Regions from separate parts of the Vescimonas coprocola genome, predicted to be linked through region 1. Evidence: a T-box and tRNA genes for the amino acid it is inferred to sense, from the RefSeq annotation. Region 1 holds a T-box; the other holds one or more tRNA genes.
The links. The T-box of region 1 lies ahead of KJS28_RS04425 (valine--tRNA ligase). A T-box ahead of a tRNA ligase gene usually reads a tRNA of that ligase, here a tRNA-Val.

Region 1 (8,593 bases):
TATTCGGTGTGGATCGGGGAAACTCCGACATCGCCGCCGTCAAGACCTCCATCCAGAGCTTGCGGGACGGCTGGAATCTGCTGGTATTCCCGGAGGGGACACGGGTCAAGGAGCCCGGCAGCGTGGATGTCAAAGGCGGCGTAGGCATGATGGCCATTCGCTCCGGCGTGCCGCTGGTGCCGGTGTTCATCGGCCGGGACAAGCGCCTGTTTCACCGGGTGTCCATCATCATCGGAAAGCCCTACGACCCGGTATATACCGGCCGGAAGGGAACGGCGGAGGAGTATCAGTCCAACGCCGAGGAGATCATGCGTCGGGCCTATGCGCTGGGAGGAATCCAATGGCAGAGGTAAGAGTAGCTAAAAGCGCCGGTTTCTGTTACGGCGTGGAGCGGGCTGTGAAGCTGGCGGAGGAGACAGCCCGTGAAAAGGGCGGCTGCGCCATGCTGGGCAGCATCATCCACAACGTCCATGTGGTGGCGGAGCTGGAGGCGCTGGGGGCCAGACAGGTGGACTCCGTGGAGGAGGTCCGCCCCGGCGAGACGGTGATCATCCGCTCCCACGGGGAGCGCAAGGAGGTCTTTGACCGTCTGGAGCAACTGGGATCGGTGTGTGTCAACGCCACCTGTCCTAACGTACTGCGGATCCAGCAGCTGGTGGCGCAGGCCGACCGGGAGGGGCGTATCCCCCTTATCATTGGGGAGCCTCGGCATCCGGAGGTCATGGGTGTGGCCAGCTGGTCGGATCGCAGCGTCATCTTTCCGGGGCCGGAGGAGCTTGAAAAATGGCTCCTGCAGGAGCCTTCCCGGCAGTCTCTGTCCCTGACGGCGGTGGCTCAGACCACCTGCATCCGAACAATTTGGGAAACTTCCAAAGAAATTTTAAAAAAACTGTGTACAAACGCAAAAATCTTTGATACAATATGTAGCGCTACGCATAGGCGTCAGTTGGAGGCAGCCGAATTGGCGGCTCAGGCTGACGTAATGGTCGTGGTCGGAGATCGTAAAAGTGCCAACACGAAGCATTTAGCGGAGATCTGCCGTAAGGCTTGCCCTGTCGTGTATCAGATCGAACAGGCGGGGGAGCTGACGACGGGCTTTCTTTCCGGATGCACAATGGCGGGGCTTACGGCCGGCGCGTCCACCCCGGCGGGCATCATTAAGGAGGTATATACAACAATGAGCGAAGAAATCAAGAACATGGAACCCCAGGAAGAGAGCTTTGAGGAACTGCTGGACAAATCCTTTAAGACTTTAAATACAGGAGAGAAGGTAACCGGTATCGTGACGGCCGTGGGTCCCACCGAGGTTCAGGTGGATCTGGGCTGCAAGCAGGCAGGCTATATTTCCGCGGAAGAGTTGTCCGCCGATTCCAGCGTGAAGCCTGAGGACGTGGTGAAGGTGGGTGACGAGATCGAGACCTACATCATCCGTGTCAACGACGTGGAGGGCTACGCTATGCTCTCCAAGAAGCGTCTGGACGCCGTGAAGGTCTGGGAGGATATCGCTGAGGCCTGCGAGAACAAAACCACTCTTGAGGGCAAGGTCACCGAGGAGAACAAGGGCGGCATCGTCGTCAACGTCAAGGGTGTGCGTGTGTTCGTTCCCGCCTCTCAGAGCGGTCAGCCCCGTGGTGCTGATCTGAGCCAGATGATCGGCCAGACCGTCTCCCTGCGGATCACCGAGGTCAATCGCGCCCGCCGCCGTGTGGTGGGTTCCATCCGTGCCGTGCAGTATGAGGAGCGTCAGGCTGCTCAGGCCGCCATCTGGGAGAGCATCGAGGTGGGTAAGCACTATACCGGCACCGTCAAGTCCATGACCAGCTATGGCGTGTTTGTGGACATCGGCGGCGTGGACGGCATGGTACATATCTCCGAGCTGTCCTGGTCCCGCATCAAGAACCCCGCTGAGGTGGTTTCTGTGGGCGACACGCTGGATGTGTACGTCATCTCCTTCGATCCTGAGAAGCACAAGATCTCTCTGGGTGTGAAGGACCGTTCCTGCAATCCTTGGGACAAGTTCATGGAGACCTACAAGGTGGGCGACGTGGCTTCCGTCCGTATCGTGAAGCTGATGACCTTCGGCGCTTTCGCTGAGGTCGTTCCCGGTGTGGATGGCCTGATCCACATCTCCCAGATCGCCGATCGCCGCATCGAGAAGCCCGGTGATGTTCTGTCCGAGGGCCAGATCGTGGATGCCAAGATCACCGCTGTGGATGAGGAGAAGCAAAAGATCTCCCTGTCCATCCGTGCTCTGCTGAACGACGGGGACGAGGACGCCGAGTAAGCGTATCCTGAATAAGCTGTAAAACTGGCCCTCCGAGTATGCCGGAGGGCCAGTTGTTTGTATGTGCAACCAGAACCGAAAAAAGACACCCCGGTCAGTCAACTGGCCGGGGCGTTCGTTTACCATATTTGTCCGTGCAGGATGTATTTCTTGTAGCTGTGCCGGAAGTAGGCCCACTCGGCAATGCCCGTGATGGCCCAGGAGAAGATGTACAGCAGGAACAGGGAGGGGATGGTGCCGAAGTAGGCGAACACCGTGTACACCCAGATGACCCGGAACACGCAGGAGCCCATGATGACGATGATGGTGGGGATGATGCTGCGCCCAATTCCACGGGAGGCGGCAATGCTGGCGTCCATCAGGGCGCTGACGCCGAAGGAGAAGCCCATGATCTTCAGCCGCTGCATACCGGCGGCGATCACGTCCGCCTCATTGGCGAAAAGTCCAAGGAACTTGTCTCCGAACAGCAGCAGCAGTCCGCCGCAGATGCTGCCCACCAGAAAGGAATACAGCAGAACGATACGGTAGCTCTTGAGGATACGATCCGTCTTTCCGGCACCCCAGTTGCGGCTGACAAAGGTGGCACAGCCAGTATAGAAGGCAGACATCATATTGAAGATCAGCGTATCGGCGTTGGCAGCTGCCGAGCTACCGGATACCATCACCGAATCGAAGCTGTTGACGCCGATCTGTACGAAGAGGTTTGCAACGGCAAAGATGGCGTTTTGCAGGCCGGAGGGGATGCCGATCATCAGCACCCGCTTGGCGGCGGCCTTGTCGATGCACAGCTTTTTCAGATGCACTCTGCAGGCATCCTTTTGGCTCATCAGATGCCGCATGATCAGCAGAGCGGACAGCCACTGGGCGATGGCGCTGGCGATGGCCACACCGAGGGCGGCCATGTGGCACTGGATCACAAAGAACAGGTTCAGGGCCACATTCACCACGCCGGCAATGCTCAGATACAGCAGAGGCCGCTTTGTGTCCCCGGCGGCACTGAGGACACCATTGCCGAAGTTGTATACCGCCATGGCCGGCATACCCAGAGCGTAGATCCGCAGATACCCCACGGCGCCGGGCAGCAACTCCTCCTTGGTATTCAGCAGCAGCAGCATGGGCTTCGCCAGCAGCAGACAGACCAGGCACACCACGATACCGATACCGCTGCAGATGAGCAGGGAGGTGTGGATGGTCTTCTCCACGTCCTCATGACTGCCCAGCCCCAGTCCACGGGCCACGACCACATTGACACCGCTGCCGATGCCAATGAGCAGTCCCGTAAACAGGGATACCAGCAGAGTGGTGGAGCCCACAGCGCCCAGCGCCAGATAGTCGGCAAATTTACCGGCAATGGCCACGTCGCTGAGGTTGAACAGCACCTCCAGCACCTGCGTCATCATCAGCGGCAGGCTGAACAGCAGAATATTTTTCCACAGGGACCCTGTGGTTATTTCAATCGAAAATAAACTTTTTTTCCCGTTTTTCTCCATCATATGTTCCTCTTTTTCATCATTTTTCCTCTCACGATCATACAGTATATCACGGCGCACATCCTTCCACAACCCCTGCTGCTGCCATTTTTTAATGGGATTCCCTACATAGAAATTGTTCAATATGCTGTATAAATCAAAGGAAAGCCTGTGAAAAACACCGAAAAGGAAAAGCCACCCCGATCTATTGGGTCGGCAGCAGCTTTTGCCCGGCATTTATGACCTTCGCAGCTCCTTCAGCTCCTGCCGGATCTGTCGGAAAGCGGCATCCTCACCCTGCTCCTTCAGAAGCAGCAGCCACCGGGTCAGCAGCTCGCTGGTCTCCGGATGGATGAAGCCGTGACCGTGCTCCGACCGGCACAGATGCCCCTTGGAGTGCTGGAAATAGTCGTAGGGAGAGGCATCGGTGTATTTCTCCTTCTGATACACCCGGCAGGCGGCGATGCGGTCACAGAACATCTCCGCCACATACTTCACCGGCATCTTGCAGCCACCGATGAAGGGCGTTCCGTCCTCGCCCCGGCAGTAGTCGATCCAATATTCAAAATGGTGGCGGTTGCGGCCCTTGTGGTGGAGCCATGACAGGCTGACGCCGTTGACCAGCCGCTCCTGATCGTTGGGACTGCGGTAGCCCTGATAGTATTTGGCGCTGCGCCAGAACTCCGTGGGGCTGTATTTGCTGAGATCATGGGTCAGTCCCTGCCAGTACAGTCCCAACCGGAAGCAGTATTTCCGCACCAGATGGCGGTGTCGGTTCACGGTACGCAAATGCTCCAGAATATGCAAGGCGGCGCCCCCTCTCTTAGATACTCCCTATTATAACACCGCCCCGCCCAAAGGGAAAGGGGAACTTGACTTTTTTCCGGGAGTGTATTATACTGCATATATATTGTGTAACGGCACAGAAGGGAAGCAGTAAGCGGAGTGCGGAAGCCAAGAGAGGGAGCGGTGGGTGTAAGCTCCCGTGATGCGCCGCCCAAGTCGTCCCGGAGCCTTGGACTGAACACGGCAGTAGGTCCCAACGGTTTGCCCTCCGTTATCGGGGCGGGGCGCTTGCCCCATGAGTGCGGGAGTCATCCCGAACAACAGGTGGTACCACGGATCACAGTCCGTCCTGTTCCGCATCGGCGGAGCGGGGCGGTTTTTTTGATGATAAAATCCAAATCAGAAGGAGAGAACATATGCGTAAAGAATTGCCGAAGGTATACGATCCCCGTGAGGTGGAGCCGCAGATCTATCAGATGTGGATGGACAACGGCTGCTTCAAGGCGGACCCCGACCCGAAGAAGAAGCCTTTTTCCATTGTCATGCCTCCCCCCAACGTCACCGGCCAGCTGCACATGGGCCACGCCATGGACTCCACGCTGCAGGATATCCTCACCCGCTTTAAGCGGATGCAGGGCTATTCCGCCCTGTGGCTTCCCGGCACCGACCACGCCGGTATCGCCACCCAGATCAAGGTGGAGGAGCGACTGCGGGAGGAGGAGCACCTGACCCGCTATGATCTGGGTCGTGAAAAGTTCCTGGAGCGTGTCTGGGCCTGGAAGGAGAAGTACGGCAACCGTATCGTGGAGCAGCAGAAGAAGATGGGTGCCTCCTGTGACTGGTCCCGCTCCCGGTTCACCATGGACGAGGGCTGCTCTCAGGCGGTGCGTGAGGCCTTCTGCGAGCTGTATGACAAGGGCCTCATCTACAAGGGAAGCCGCATCATCAACTGGTGCCCCCACTGCCTGACGGCGCTGTCCGACGCCGAGGTGGAGTATACCGACAAGCCCGGCCACCTGTGGCATATCCGCTACCCGTTGGCCGACGGCAGCGGCGATATCGTGGTGGCCACCACCCGGCCTGAGACCATGATGGGCGACACCGGTGTGGCGGTAAACCCGGAGGACGAGCACTTCAAGCACCTCATCGGCAAGACCTGCATCCTGCCCATCATGAACCGTGAGATCCCCATTGTGGGTGATGATTACTGCGAGATCGGCTTCGGTACCGGTGCTGTGAAGATGACCCCTGCCCACGATCCCAACGACTTCGAGGTGGGTCTGCGCCACAATCTGGAGGTGATCCGTGTCATCAACGACGACGGCACCATCAACGAAAACGGCGGCAAGTACAACGGCATGGACCGCTACGAGTGCCGCAAAGCCATCGTCAAGGATCTGGAGGAGCAGGGATATCTGGTCAAGACCGAGCCCTATTCCCACAACGTCGGCACTTGCTACCGCTGCCACAACGACGTGGAGCCCCTGATCTCCGCCCAGTGGTTCGTGAAGATGGAGCCTCTGGCCAAGGAGGCCATCCGGGTGGTGAAGGACGGCACCATCAAGTTTGTGCCGGAGCGCTTTACCAAAACCTATACCAACTGGATGGAGAACGTCCATGACTGGTGCATCTCCCGTCAGCTGTGGTGGGGCCACCAGATTCCCGCATGGTACTGCGACGAGTGCGGACACATCAACGTCAGCCGTCAGGATCCCACCCGGTGCGAAAAGTGCGACTGCACCCACCTGACCCGTGAGGAGGACGTGCTGGATACATGGTTCAGCTCCGCCCTGTGGCCCTTCTCCACGCTGGGCTGGCCCAACAAGGACTCCGAGGACCTGAGGTACTGGTACCCCACCTCCGTGCTGGTCACCGGCTACGATATCATCTTCTTCTGGGTGGCCCGTATGATCTTCTCCGGCATGGAGCAGATGAAGCAGGAGCCCTTCAAGACGGTGTTCATCCACGGTCTGGTCCGGGATGACAAGGGCCGCAAGATGTCCAAGTCTCTCGGCAACGGCATTGACCCGCTGGAGATGGCGGACAAGTTCGGTGCCGATGCCCTGCGCTTCAACCTCATCACCGGCAATAGCCCCGGCAACGATATGCGCTTCTTTGTGGAGAAGTGTGAGGCCATGCGGAACTTTGCCAATAAGATCTGGAATGCCTCCCGCTATGTGATGATGAACCTCACCATCGACCATGTACAGCTACCGGAGCAGCTGGAGCTGGAGGACAAGTGGGTTCTCAGCAAGCTGAATACCCTCATCCGGGAGGTCACGGATAATATGGAGGCCTATGAACTGGGCGTGGCCTCCGCCAAGATCTACGACTTCATTTGGGACACCTACTGCGACTGGTACATCGAGCTTACCAAGGCCCGGTTGTACGGCGAGGACGAGGAGGCCAAGCTGGCGGCTCAGAACGTGCTGTGCTATGTGCTGCTGCGGGTGCTGGAGCTGCTGCATCCCTTCATGCCCTTCATCACCGAGGAGATCTGGCAGGCGCTGCCCCACGAGGGCGACTTCCTGATCCAGGCCCAGTGGCCGGAGTATCAGGAGCGCTTCGCCTTCACTCAGGAGGAAAACGCCATGGAGGCGGTGAAGGACGCCATTTCCGCCGTCCGAGCCCGGCGCTCCGAGATGAACGTGCCGCCCTCCCGGAAGGCCAAGATCCTTATCGTCACCCAGACCCCGGATATCTATGCCGGCGGCCGGGACTTCATCATGCGGCTGGCCTACGCCAGCGAGGTGGAGGTTCAGGCGCAGTCTCCGGAGGATCTGAAGGGTATGGTCACCGTGGCCACCCACAACGCCACCCTCTATCTGCCTCTGGCGGAGCTGGTGGACATCCGGCAGGAGTTGGAGCGCATCGCCAAGGAGAAAACCAAGGCAGAGGAGAATCTGGCCCGCATCGAGAAGAAGCTGCAAAACGAGAGCTTCGTGTCCAAGGCCCCGGAGGCCGTGGTCAATGCCGAGCGGGAGAAGGCTGACAAGGCCCGTGCGCTGATCGCCAAGCTGGGGGAGTCCGCGGCGGCCATGCGTGGCTAATTTTTCCAAGCCCCCGTTTTTGACAGAAAATAACCGCTTCATCATGTATAATCACCGCAGATCGAAGGATCTGCGGTGATTTTATTTTTTGCACGAAGGAGCGATCCCAATGGAAGTTTCTGTAAAATGCGAGGCCCGCCATATCTGCATCCGCCTCTCAGGTGAGCTGGACCACCACAGCGCTAAGGGGCTCCTGCGGCGGCTGGATCAGGAGATTGAGAAGGCCCTGCCTACACAGCTGACGCTGGATCTCTCCGGCGTGACCTTTATGGACAGCTCCGGCATCGCCCTGCTGATCCGGGCCCGGCAGCGGATGCAGGAGCTGGGCGGCACGGCAGATGTCTGCGGTGCCGCAGCACAGGCCCGCCGAGTGCTGGATGCGGCGGGGCTCCAACGTTATCTGACCATACGATGAGAGGGGAGTACATATGAAGCGGAGACCGGAGAACTATGTGACCTTGGAATTTTTGAGCCGCAGCAGCAACGAGGGCTTTGCCCGTCTGGCCGCAGCGGCCTTTGCCGCCCAGCTGGATCCTACGCTGGACGAGCTGGGAGACATCAAAACCGCCGTCAGCGAGGCAGTGACTAACGCCATCGTCCACGCCTATCCAAATCAGCTGGGGAAGATCGTCATGAAGCTGCGGATGCTGGAAAATCAGACGCTGGAGTTGGTAATTCGTGACTGGGGCTGCGGCATGGAGGACGTGGAGCAGGCCCGGCAGCCGCTGTTCACCACCGGCGGCGAGGAGCGCAGCGGTATGGGCTTCACCATCATGGAGAGCTTTATGAATCAACTGGCGGTAAAGTCTGCCCCCGGCAAGGGAACCACCGTCACCATGCGTAAGCGTATCGCCTCCCGTGTCCCGGCGAAGCGATGAGCGAGCTGCTGACGCTGTTGGATCGGGCGCAGAATGGCGACAATGACGCCTGTCAGCAGGTGTTGACGGAAAATGTGGGGCTTATCTGGAGCATCGTCAAGCGATACAGCGGCTGCGGCGTGGACA
Region 2 (8,593 bases), 660 kb from region 1:
TCCACTGATAGGGTGTTCCTCCGATTTTCAGTATGATATTTACGATCTCGTCCGCAAAGTAGGCAAGGAGAATAAAGAGTATTGAACGGATGGAAAGTTTTACGGGATCCTCCGCTTCAATGCCGGCGGAAAGTCCGTAATTCTTAAAGAGCTGCCACACCCAATTAAGCAGGATAAGCCCAATCGCCAGAGCGACGAATATTTTATACATCGTCTCTGCCGCAGGAAAATACCGATTGAAGGTGCTCATATTACAGCCCAGTGCGCCCAAAACTGAGGTGTTGATAAGGTCCAGTCCGTTCATGACCTGTTCTGCGATCCACTCTACGATTCCGTCAAGTATGCCCAAGACATCGACCTCCTTTCATTTTGGCGGGAACGATTACCCGTTCCACTTGCCGCCGGAGAAGAAGGGAGTGATATAGGCCATAATGAAGCCGAGACCGTTAAGGATCGCCCAGGTGATGATGATACGCTTCAGCCAGGCACGGGCTTCGTCAACCGTCCGTCCCGATTTGGAGAAATTCATCATCAGAAGTGCGATAGCGGCGGTCACAACGGCGGCAATGGTAGAGATCGTGAGAATCTGCGTATACACATCCTTCATGATCTCGTTTGCCTTTTCCCATACCGTTGTCGCCGCAAAGGCGGGCATCGTGTTTGCCGCCAGCATCGTGACGCTGAGGAACCCGGCAAAAAGAAAACGCCCCCAGTTGATATGGCGGCGATCCTTTCGGTCCTTCGGCTTTGTGGTTTTCAGTTGATTTTTCACTGTGTACCTCCTTGAAAAAATACTAAGCCGCCCCGAGAAATGGGGCGGCTTGTGCGGTCGTGCCAATCAGGGCAACAAAAAAACACCATCGAAAAAATGGTGTCTGTTTTGCCCTTGTCGGCACTTGATACAGTTTTGAGCATACACATTATAGCACATACGGATTTGCGCCACAATAGCAAAACACTGCCAATATACTGCCATTGACCGCCGATTTGCTGCCAACGCTATTTATCGGGAAAAAATTGCTCCATAAGACTCAAACTATCCCGGGAAGTATAGCCCCACAAGATTGAAGAAAGAGCCTCCACAGCATTCTTTCGCCTGCGGAAAAAGGTGCGTTCGCTGATGTCGGACACATGGGGTCGGATCATTTCAATAATCTCATCAACGCTCCGATACTGCTGGGGCGAAAGGTAGCTGTAATAAAGCAGCCAATAATACATCTCGCCGTGTTTATGCTTGTTTCGCATGATATTGACCGAGACTTCCAGCAACTTCAGCATTTGATAGCTTTTTTCAATGCTTCTGGCCTGTTCTTCGATGCCGTTATCCGAGAAATCCACACCGGCAAGGTAGATGGACTCCAAAAAGTCCTCGATACTGCTGCCAACCTCCATCTGAAACCGTCGTTTGACCTGCTGCACCGACAGCTCCAAACCCCACACCACATCCCGGTATTTTTTCAGAAGCAGGTAGGTATCGTGAAATCTTTGGTCTTCCGGCATCTGTTCCGGTTGCTTTTTCATCGGTCACACCTCCTTCACGGTTACGGGCGACAGCCGTACCTCAAACTGGAATATCTCTGTGGAATCCTTGCACGACAGCACAAGCAAATAGCGATAGTCTTTCAGTTTCCGGAGATCACAGACATGAATAAATGCTTTCCTGCAATCGTCGGATAAGGGTAATAACTTACACTGGAGCCTTGGGCATGAAAAGCAAGGAAAGCCTTGTGCAGCAAGGATTTTTGCCGCTTTTTGCAGAATAATCTCCGTGTGCGATTTTGAAACGCCGGAACTGTTTTCTGACACGCTACCTTCCTCCGTTTCTTCGTCCATCTGAATATGGATATTAAGCGACATTGCCACCTCATCTTTGTCGATCATCACATCGGAAATCTGGAACATGGTCGAAAGATATTGCTTGAGGTAGATAGCCGTGCCGTGCGTTCCGGGGAATGCGACCATAGATAGATAGTCGAGCTCCTGCATTTTGCGGAGATAGCGTCCTGCCGTCGCCTTGGACACGCCCCAGCGCTGTGCAAGCTCCGCATACCCGATGAGTGGGCTTCCGGTGCCGTTTCTCATATACACGACGGGACCGACCTCTGAGCCTTGCACCTGCGTGTCGTTGTATACGGTGTTGATCCACAGATCCAGCATAGCGTCCATTTCCGAACAGCGGCCGGCGCTGACCAATTCATTGGCAACCGAGATCGGCAGAAAGAAGAAGCCAGTATCCTTCTGGCACGGGGCGTTGTACTCTAAAACTCTGTTGTATTTGCACCATCCTTTGATTTTGAATTTCACCAGCCTGCCCCGGCCGAGCAGCGTATAGGTGATAAGGTGTCTGTCCTGCAGCTCCCTGAGAATGGCAAGTGCCTGATGCTGAAAGCGAGTGCGGAACCACTCGGTTAGCTCGCTCACACGGCAGAGCCATTCGCCGGGATAGATCGTGTAGCTGATTCCATCGATCCGTTTATAGGAAGTACGGAAGTTTGCAAAGCAGGACAGCACCGTGAAATGGTAAAGCCCCGATGTGCCGCCGACACGGATGCTTTTATCCTTCATCAGCAGCCCGATAAATTGCCGGTAGATCCGGCAGCGTGGGTAATCCACGATTTGTTTTAATTCTAATTGATACTCTGACATGGTTGTTTCCTCCTTGAAACAGGAAAAGCGGTGCAGAACCAAATGGAACTGCACCGCTCAGGCAGCAAACTATTGATTTTTGCGCCTTTTGTAGTATAATATTCATATAGCCTATAGAGAAACAAGGTTGTTCCTCTGTTGCCAACAAATATTGATACGAGTGAGATACCTGATTTTGAGGTACACGACGGGTACACAAAAAAGTTTTTCTCGCAAAATCAGACTGGTAACGGAAGGAATAACCGCCGTATAAGATACCTATGACACTCATTTTTATGGGTGAGGAGATATTCAAAACGGAGTGGGAATAACCTCACACATCAAAAGAGCGCTCTCCCCATTCCGGGGAGAGCGCTCTTTTTGATGCAGGGAATTACTCAGCAACCACAGTATACCAAATGCCGCCGTTGGTCAGAGCCTCCTTCAGTTCCGTAACGTTCACCACAGGGTAAGTGGCGTTCTCGTCATAGGTGTTGTTGAAGCTGTCGCCCTCCACGGTGTCCTGGGTGGCGTAGACGGTGATGGTAATGCCGTCAATAGACTCGTTCATGTAGTCGTTGCCAGCCCATCACGGCCCAAGTGGATCCAGCGGCCCCAGCTCCGGGTCGTAGGGCAAACACACCACCTCGTATCCCCCGCTGGGACGGCTCCCCGGCAGGAGCAGTCCCTCTTCCCCCAACCAGAAATCGCCGGGGTGCAGGACCAGCCCCCGCTCTTGCGCCGTCTCCCGCAGACGGCGGTGCCACGGCGTATGGGGCGGGAAGCACTCCCCCACCCCCACCGGCAGTCCCTCCGCCCACACATCGCCCCGGCAGCGGTACGGCCACGGTCCCGTAAGCTCCGTGCAGATGCTCACACCATGCTCCGTCTCCCGAACGATACGGCTGCGGAGGGCCGCCGTAGTCAGCGGCAGCATCCCGCCCTGTTCCAAAGCCCTCCGACATCGCTCCGCCAGCTGCGGCAACAGCACCCGGCGGCCATAGTCCAGCAGCCCCCTGCCCCACGCTGCATAATACCGGCAGAAGGCCCGCCTTCCCTCCCAATGGGGCAGCTCTGCCTCCACTGTCAGCAGCGGCAGTTCCTCCCAAGTCAGCACTTGGGGCGGAAAAACAGGTTCAACGGTCACAGCCACAGCCAGCCCTCCTCTCGTATCCTACCCTCCACTCTATGCACCCCCGGCACCGCAGGTGCAAAAAAGTTTCCGCCGCCCGTTTACTTTCATACGTTACCATGATACAATATGAAAGTACATCCAACAGAAACGGAGGAATGTTCCATGGCGCACAAGACCACCATCGCCACCAAGGAGAAAAACGAGCGGCTGTACCGGGCCATTCTGGCTCTGGAAACGGAGGAGGAGTGCTATGCCTTCTTTCAGGACCTGTGTACCATTGCCGAGCTGCGCTCCATGGAGCAGCGCTACGAGGTAGCCACCCTGCTCAGCGAGGGCATGGTGTACAGCGACATACTGGAGCGCACCGGCGCCTCCAGCGCCACCATCAGTCGGGTGAACCGGGCTCTCCTCAACGGGACCGGCGGCTACGTCAGTGTGCTGGGCAAGATGAAGGAGGGCGGTCATGATGAGCAGCTATGAGGGGCTTGCGGCGTCCTACGATGCCCTGACCACCGACGTAGGCTACGAGAAGCGGGCGGACTTTCTGGAAAAGCTCTTCCGCCGCAGCCGTATCCCCGTCCACACGGTGCTGGATCTGGCCTGCGGCACCGGCACCATGACGTGGCTGCTGACAGACCGGGGCTATGAGCTCATCGGCGTGGACGGCTCCGAGGAGATGCTGGCCGCCGCCATGGAGAAAAGCGGACAGGTGGAGGGCATCCCCCCCATCTTCCTGCACCAGTCCATGCCCCAGCTGGATCTTTACGGCACGGTGGATGCCGCCATCTGCTGTCTGGACAGCCTGAACTATCTCACCCGCCCCGCCGATGTGCAGCGCACCTTCCGGCGGCTGCACCTGTTCATCGCCCCCGGCGGGCCGCTGGTGTTCGACATCAATACCGTGGCCAAGCTGGCGGCGCTGGATGGACAGGTCTTTCTGGACGAGACGGAGGACACCTACTGCGTCTGGCGCACGGAGTATCACCGGGGACTGTGTACCTATTACATGGATCTCTTCGACCGCCGCCGGGACGGCGCATGGCAGCGGGAGCTGGAGATCCACCGGCAGCGGGCCTATACCACAGAGGAGCTCACCGGCTGGCTGAGGGCTGCCGGTTTCAACGATATCCGCACTTGGGGCGACGGAAAGCTGCGCCGTCCCACGGAAAACGAGCAGCGGATCTATTTTTCCTGTATCAGAGAGTGAGGTCATTTTCATGAGCGATCATATTTTGCGTGCCATTACATCCGACGGTCTGGTGCAGGCCGCCGCTATCAGCAGCCGTGACCTGACGGAGCGGGCCCGGCAGATCCACAAGACCCTGCCGGTGGCCACCGCCGCCTTGGGCCGGACACTGGCCGGAGCCTCCATGATGGGCAACGCCCTGAAGGGCCACGGTGCCAGCCTGACCCTCCAGATCAAGGGCAGCGGCCCCTTGGGTACCATTCTGGCAGTATCCGACTCCGACGGCAACGTCCGTGGCTACGTCACCAACCCTCAGACGGAGTTGCCCCTGCGCCCCGACGGCAAGCTGGACGTGGGTGGGGCCGTGGGACAGGAGGGCTCCCTGACGGTCATCAAGGACCTGCACATGAAGGAGCCCTATGTGGGTACCGTGAACCTGCTGGGAGGCGAGATCGCCGAGGACATCGCCGCCTACTTCGTGGAGTCCGAGCAGATCCCCACCGCCTGCGCTCTGGGGGTGCTCATTGACCGGAATCAGAGCGTCAAGGCCGCCGGTGGCTATCTGATCCAGCTGATGCCCGGCGCCGGGGAGGACACCATCGCTAAGGTGGAGGGCGGTATCATGGCCGCCGGCAACGTCTCCGCCATTCTGGAAAAGGATCCCGACCCGGAGGCCATGCTGCGGGCGGTGCTGTCGGACTTCGAGGTGAAGGTGCTGGAGCAGGAGCCTGTGGAGTACCGCTGCGGGTGCAGCCGGGAGCGCATCGAGCGGGCGCTGCTGTCACTGGGTCGGGACGAACTCTCCGCCATTCTGGCCGAGCAAGGCTCCTGCGACCTGACGTGTCAATTCTGCGACCGGGTGTACCACTTCTCCGGCCCGGAGCTGGAGGGGCTGATCCAGAGCCTTGAGAAAAAAGATTGAAAAAATCTGATTTTCCTGTTGACATGGCGGCCGGTTTTTAGTATAATTATCCTTGCCGTTGCGATGGTAAGCCCTTCCGGCGGCAAGGACGGGAGCATAGCTCAGCTGGTTAGAGCACCTGCCTTACAAGCAGGGGGTCACTGGTTCGAGTCCAGTTGTTCCCACCATGATACGGCCAAGTAGTTCAGTTGGTTAGAACGCCAGCCTGTCACGCTGGAGGTCGTGGGTTCGAGCCCCATCTTGGTCGCCATATGCCTCTGTAGCTCAGTTGGTAGAGCAGCGGACTGAAAATCCGCGTGTCGTTGGTTCGACTCCGACCGGAGGCACCATGACGCTGAAATATCGGCGTCATCTGCGGGCGTAGCTCATCTGGTAGAGCGCGACCTTGCCAAGGTCGAGGTAGCGAGTTCGAGCCTCGTCGCCCGCTCCAAAAACAGAGAAAACGGCGAACCTCGCCGTTTTCTCTTATCCGGTGACATAGCCAAGTGGTAAGGCAAGGGTCTGCAAAACCCTCATTCCCCAGTTCAAATCTGGGTGTCACCTCCATATTAACTAAACGGTATAGATGCGTCTGGCGAAAAGTCAGGCGCATCAACCGTTTCCGGGCTTTTTCAGGCCCGGATTTTTTCTTTCAAACCATAGATGCAAATCGCTGTTTCAGAGCGTCTGCCCCGATTCGAACCGGGCGTTTTCCTGTTTCATGCAGATGCGTTCAGCCAGCGCCCTTTTTCAGCGGCGATTTTTCCGGCTGGCAGCGGTATTTTTCTCAAAAAAGAATCACAGAGATTTGGGCGTCGTTTTGTTGGTCCTGACGGACTAAGAAAGCGGTGCCCTTTTTCATTTCAAAAAGGGCGCTGGTCGCAGCGCCTGCATTTGTAGGTCGGAGCATGATCGCTCCGGCCTTATTTTTTATGCATGGGAGGAGCTATATGAGCATCAGCGCAGAAGAAAAGGTCTGTTACCTCAGAGAAGCAGCAATCGTCCTTGCCAAGGAGGGTTTCCAGTTGGACGAAGTTCACACTGACAGGCTGTGTATCCTGCTTGACGGTGCGCCGCTGTGCGAAGTGACCGAGAACGGCGGCATCACCTACCGAAATGAGGACATTAATGAACCGGAACGGGTCGCCGCCAAGGACATGGTGTATGAGATCGTCAGAAACACAGCGGAATATATGCGGCAGATGGAAACAGCGCCCTTTTTGAAAGCCGACGGTCTGGAGGACGGCTACAAGGTGCTGGCGGATTTCAACGGCACTGTGCTGGCTGGAGTTCAGAGCAAACACGGAGTCCACTTCGTCACATGGGATTGGGCCTATGGGCACACAGGAGTATGTCATGGGCACTATTTCATGGAGAACTATGCAGGAGCCAAACAGGACTTTGCTATCCGCTCCGCACTGATTCAAAAGGAACGGCTTTTCACCCCAGAGCAGATGACCGAGATTTATCGCTGCTGTGCGGACTCTGTAGACGGAGATTTCTTTGAACTCACGGGAGAGCAGGAAAAAATGATCCGCAGTGTTCAGCAGCAGATTGAGGAGTGTGTGCCGGATTTGGACGAGCGAATCCGGCAGCAGGAAGAAGCCTTGGAACAAGTCGCGCAGCAACAGACAATGTAATATCAAACGGAACGGGCCGGAGTCTTAGCAATAAGATTCCGGCCCTTTTTTCATTTCAGAGAGGAGTTCGCTTATGCCGTACTATTTCATGCGAGACACGCCGCTGCAGGCGTTGGAGCAGTTGATGATGTCTCAGCCCGGTCAAAAGCCCAGAGGTGGTGGAATATATCGCAGCCCATTTCGTTACACGCCCGAAGATATGGCGTGCGAATACTGCCAGAACTATGTCCGCAAGCATCCGTGCCGCCTATGTGAATGTACCTGCCTGGAGGAGCGGATCGAGGCAGGTGTGCTGGAGCTGAATGCGTTCATGTGGGACTGCTTCACCCCCTCTATGGGGCCGCAGTTTCGAAAAAGGATGCATCAGCAATTCAGAGAGAGGAAACCTCAATTCTTCCAATTCTTCCTGTCCGATGCCCACCGGCGAAGATGGACACATTGGCGAGAGCGCTGCTGGCGTTTGTCCGACCGGAACAAAGCGGCCCTCTTCCCGCTCACGGCATACGAGAGCCTTTGGCGCAGGATGGTCTGGAAATGCGGGAATGACGGCTTTGACTTCCAAAGCGTCCGGCTCGGAGGAATCGAGCCGGAGCTATACAGCGTCTACCAGGCGGCGAAGGCCATTGCGGTCGGCTGCTGTAATATCACTCTCGCAGACCTTGCGTCTCCGGAATTGGTCACAGATGAGGCGTTCCACCTGATCACTGGCGCACTACTGATGGCCAAGTACGGAGATGCGGTTTTGAATTTGGAAAAAGGAGTTGACGAAACATGATGATACAAGCGGTGCTTGGCAATCCGCATCACCCGGAATACGGCGTGGCGACCATTCCGTTTCCTATTCCCCGCGACCAGCACGCACACTGCATGGAGCTGCTGGAGGCGTTGGAAATCGGTGACGCGGTCAAGGCGGACTGCAAGGTGGAGAAGATCGACAGCTTCTACACCGTTCTCAAGCGAGTGGAAATGCTCACGGTCAATGTGGAGGAGCTGAACTACCTCGCCAAGCGGCTGGACAGCTTCGACACCGGCGAAGCCGCACAGTTTCAGGCGATGGCCCACAAGCTGGAGCTGTTCGAGTTAAAGGATCTCATCAACCTGACCTT

Region 2: it has a tRNA-Val gene. The T-box ahead of KJS28_RS04425 (valine--tRNA ligase) is inferred to sense a tRNA for this amino acid. The anticodon was not compared.

What each region holds. Positions count from the first base shown of each region.
Region 1 is NZ_AP023418.1:888,012-896,604, reverse strand. It holds gene KJS28_RS04445 (lysophospholipid acyltransferase family protein) at 1-353, shown strand, start outside; gene KJS28_RS04440 (bifunctional 4-hydroxy-3-methylbut-2-enyl diphosphate reductase/30S ribosomal protein S1) at 341-2,284, shown strand; gene KJS28_RS04435 (MATE family efflux transporter) at 2,404-3,777, opposite strand; gene KJS28_RS04430 (DUF5662 family protein) at 3,991-4,560, opposite strand; T-box leader at 4,668-4,894, shown strand; gene KJS28_RS04425 (valine--tRNA ligase) at 4,956-7,589, shown strand; gene KJS28_RS04420 (STAS domain-containing protein) at 7,699-8,004, shown strand; gene spoIIAB (anti-sigma F factor) at 8,018-8,467, shown strand; gene KJS28_RS04410 (sigma-70 family RNA polymerase sigma factor) at 8,464-8,593, shown strand, end outside.
Region 2 is NZ_AP023418.1:1,550,376-1,558,968, forward strand. It holds gene KJS28_RS07620 (hypothetical protein) at 1-349, opposite strand, end outside; gene KJS28_RS07625 (fimbrial protein) at 383-772, opposite strand; gene KJS28_RS07630 (hypothetical protein) at 1,000-1,521, opposite strand; gene KJS28_RS07635 (MarR family transcriptional regulator) at 1,525-2,646, opposite strand; gene KJS28_RS07640 (hypothetical protein) at 3,020-3,196, opposite strand; gene KJS28_RS07645 (amino acid kinase family protein) at 3,215-3,778, opposite strand; gene KJS28_RS07650 (YerC/YecD family TrpR-related protein) at 3,923-4,240, shown strand; gene KJS28_RS07655 (class I SAM-dependent DNA methyltransferase) at 4,224-4,967, shown strand; gene hslO (Hsp33 family molecular chaperone HslO) at 4,978-5,868, shown strand; tRNA gene KJS28_RS07665 (tRNA-Val) at 5,959-6,035, shown strand; tRNA gene KJS28_RS07670 (tRNA-Asp) at 6,042-6,118, shown strand; tRNA gene KJS28_RS07675 (tRNA-Phe) at 6,122-6,197, shown strand; tRNA gene KJS28_RS07680 (tRNA-Gly) at 6,223-6,298, shown strand; tRNA gene KJS28_RS07685 (tRNA-Cys) at 6,340-6,414, shown strand; gene KJS28_RS07690 (hypothetical protein) at 6,798-7,487, shown strand; gene KJS28_RS07695 (hypothetical protein) at 7,561-8,262, shown strand; gene KJS28_RS07700 (DUF3991 and toprim domain-containing protein) at 8,259-8,593, shown strand, end outside.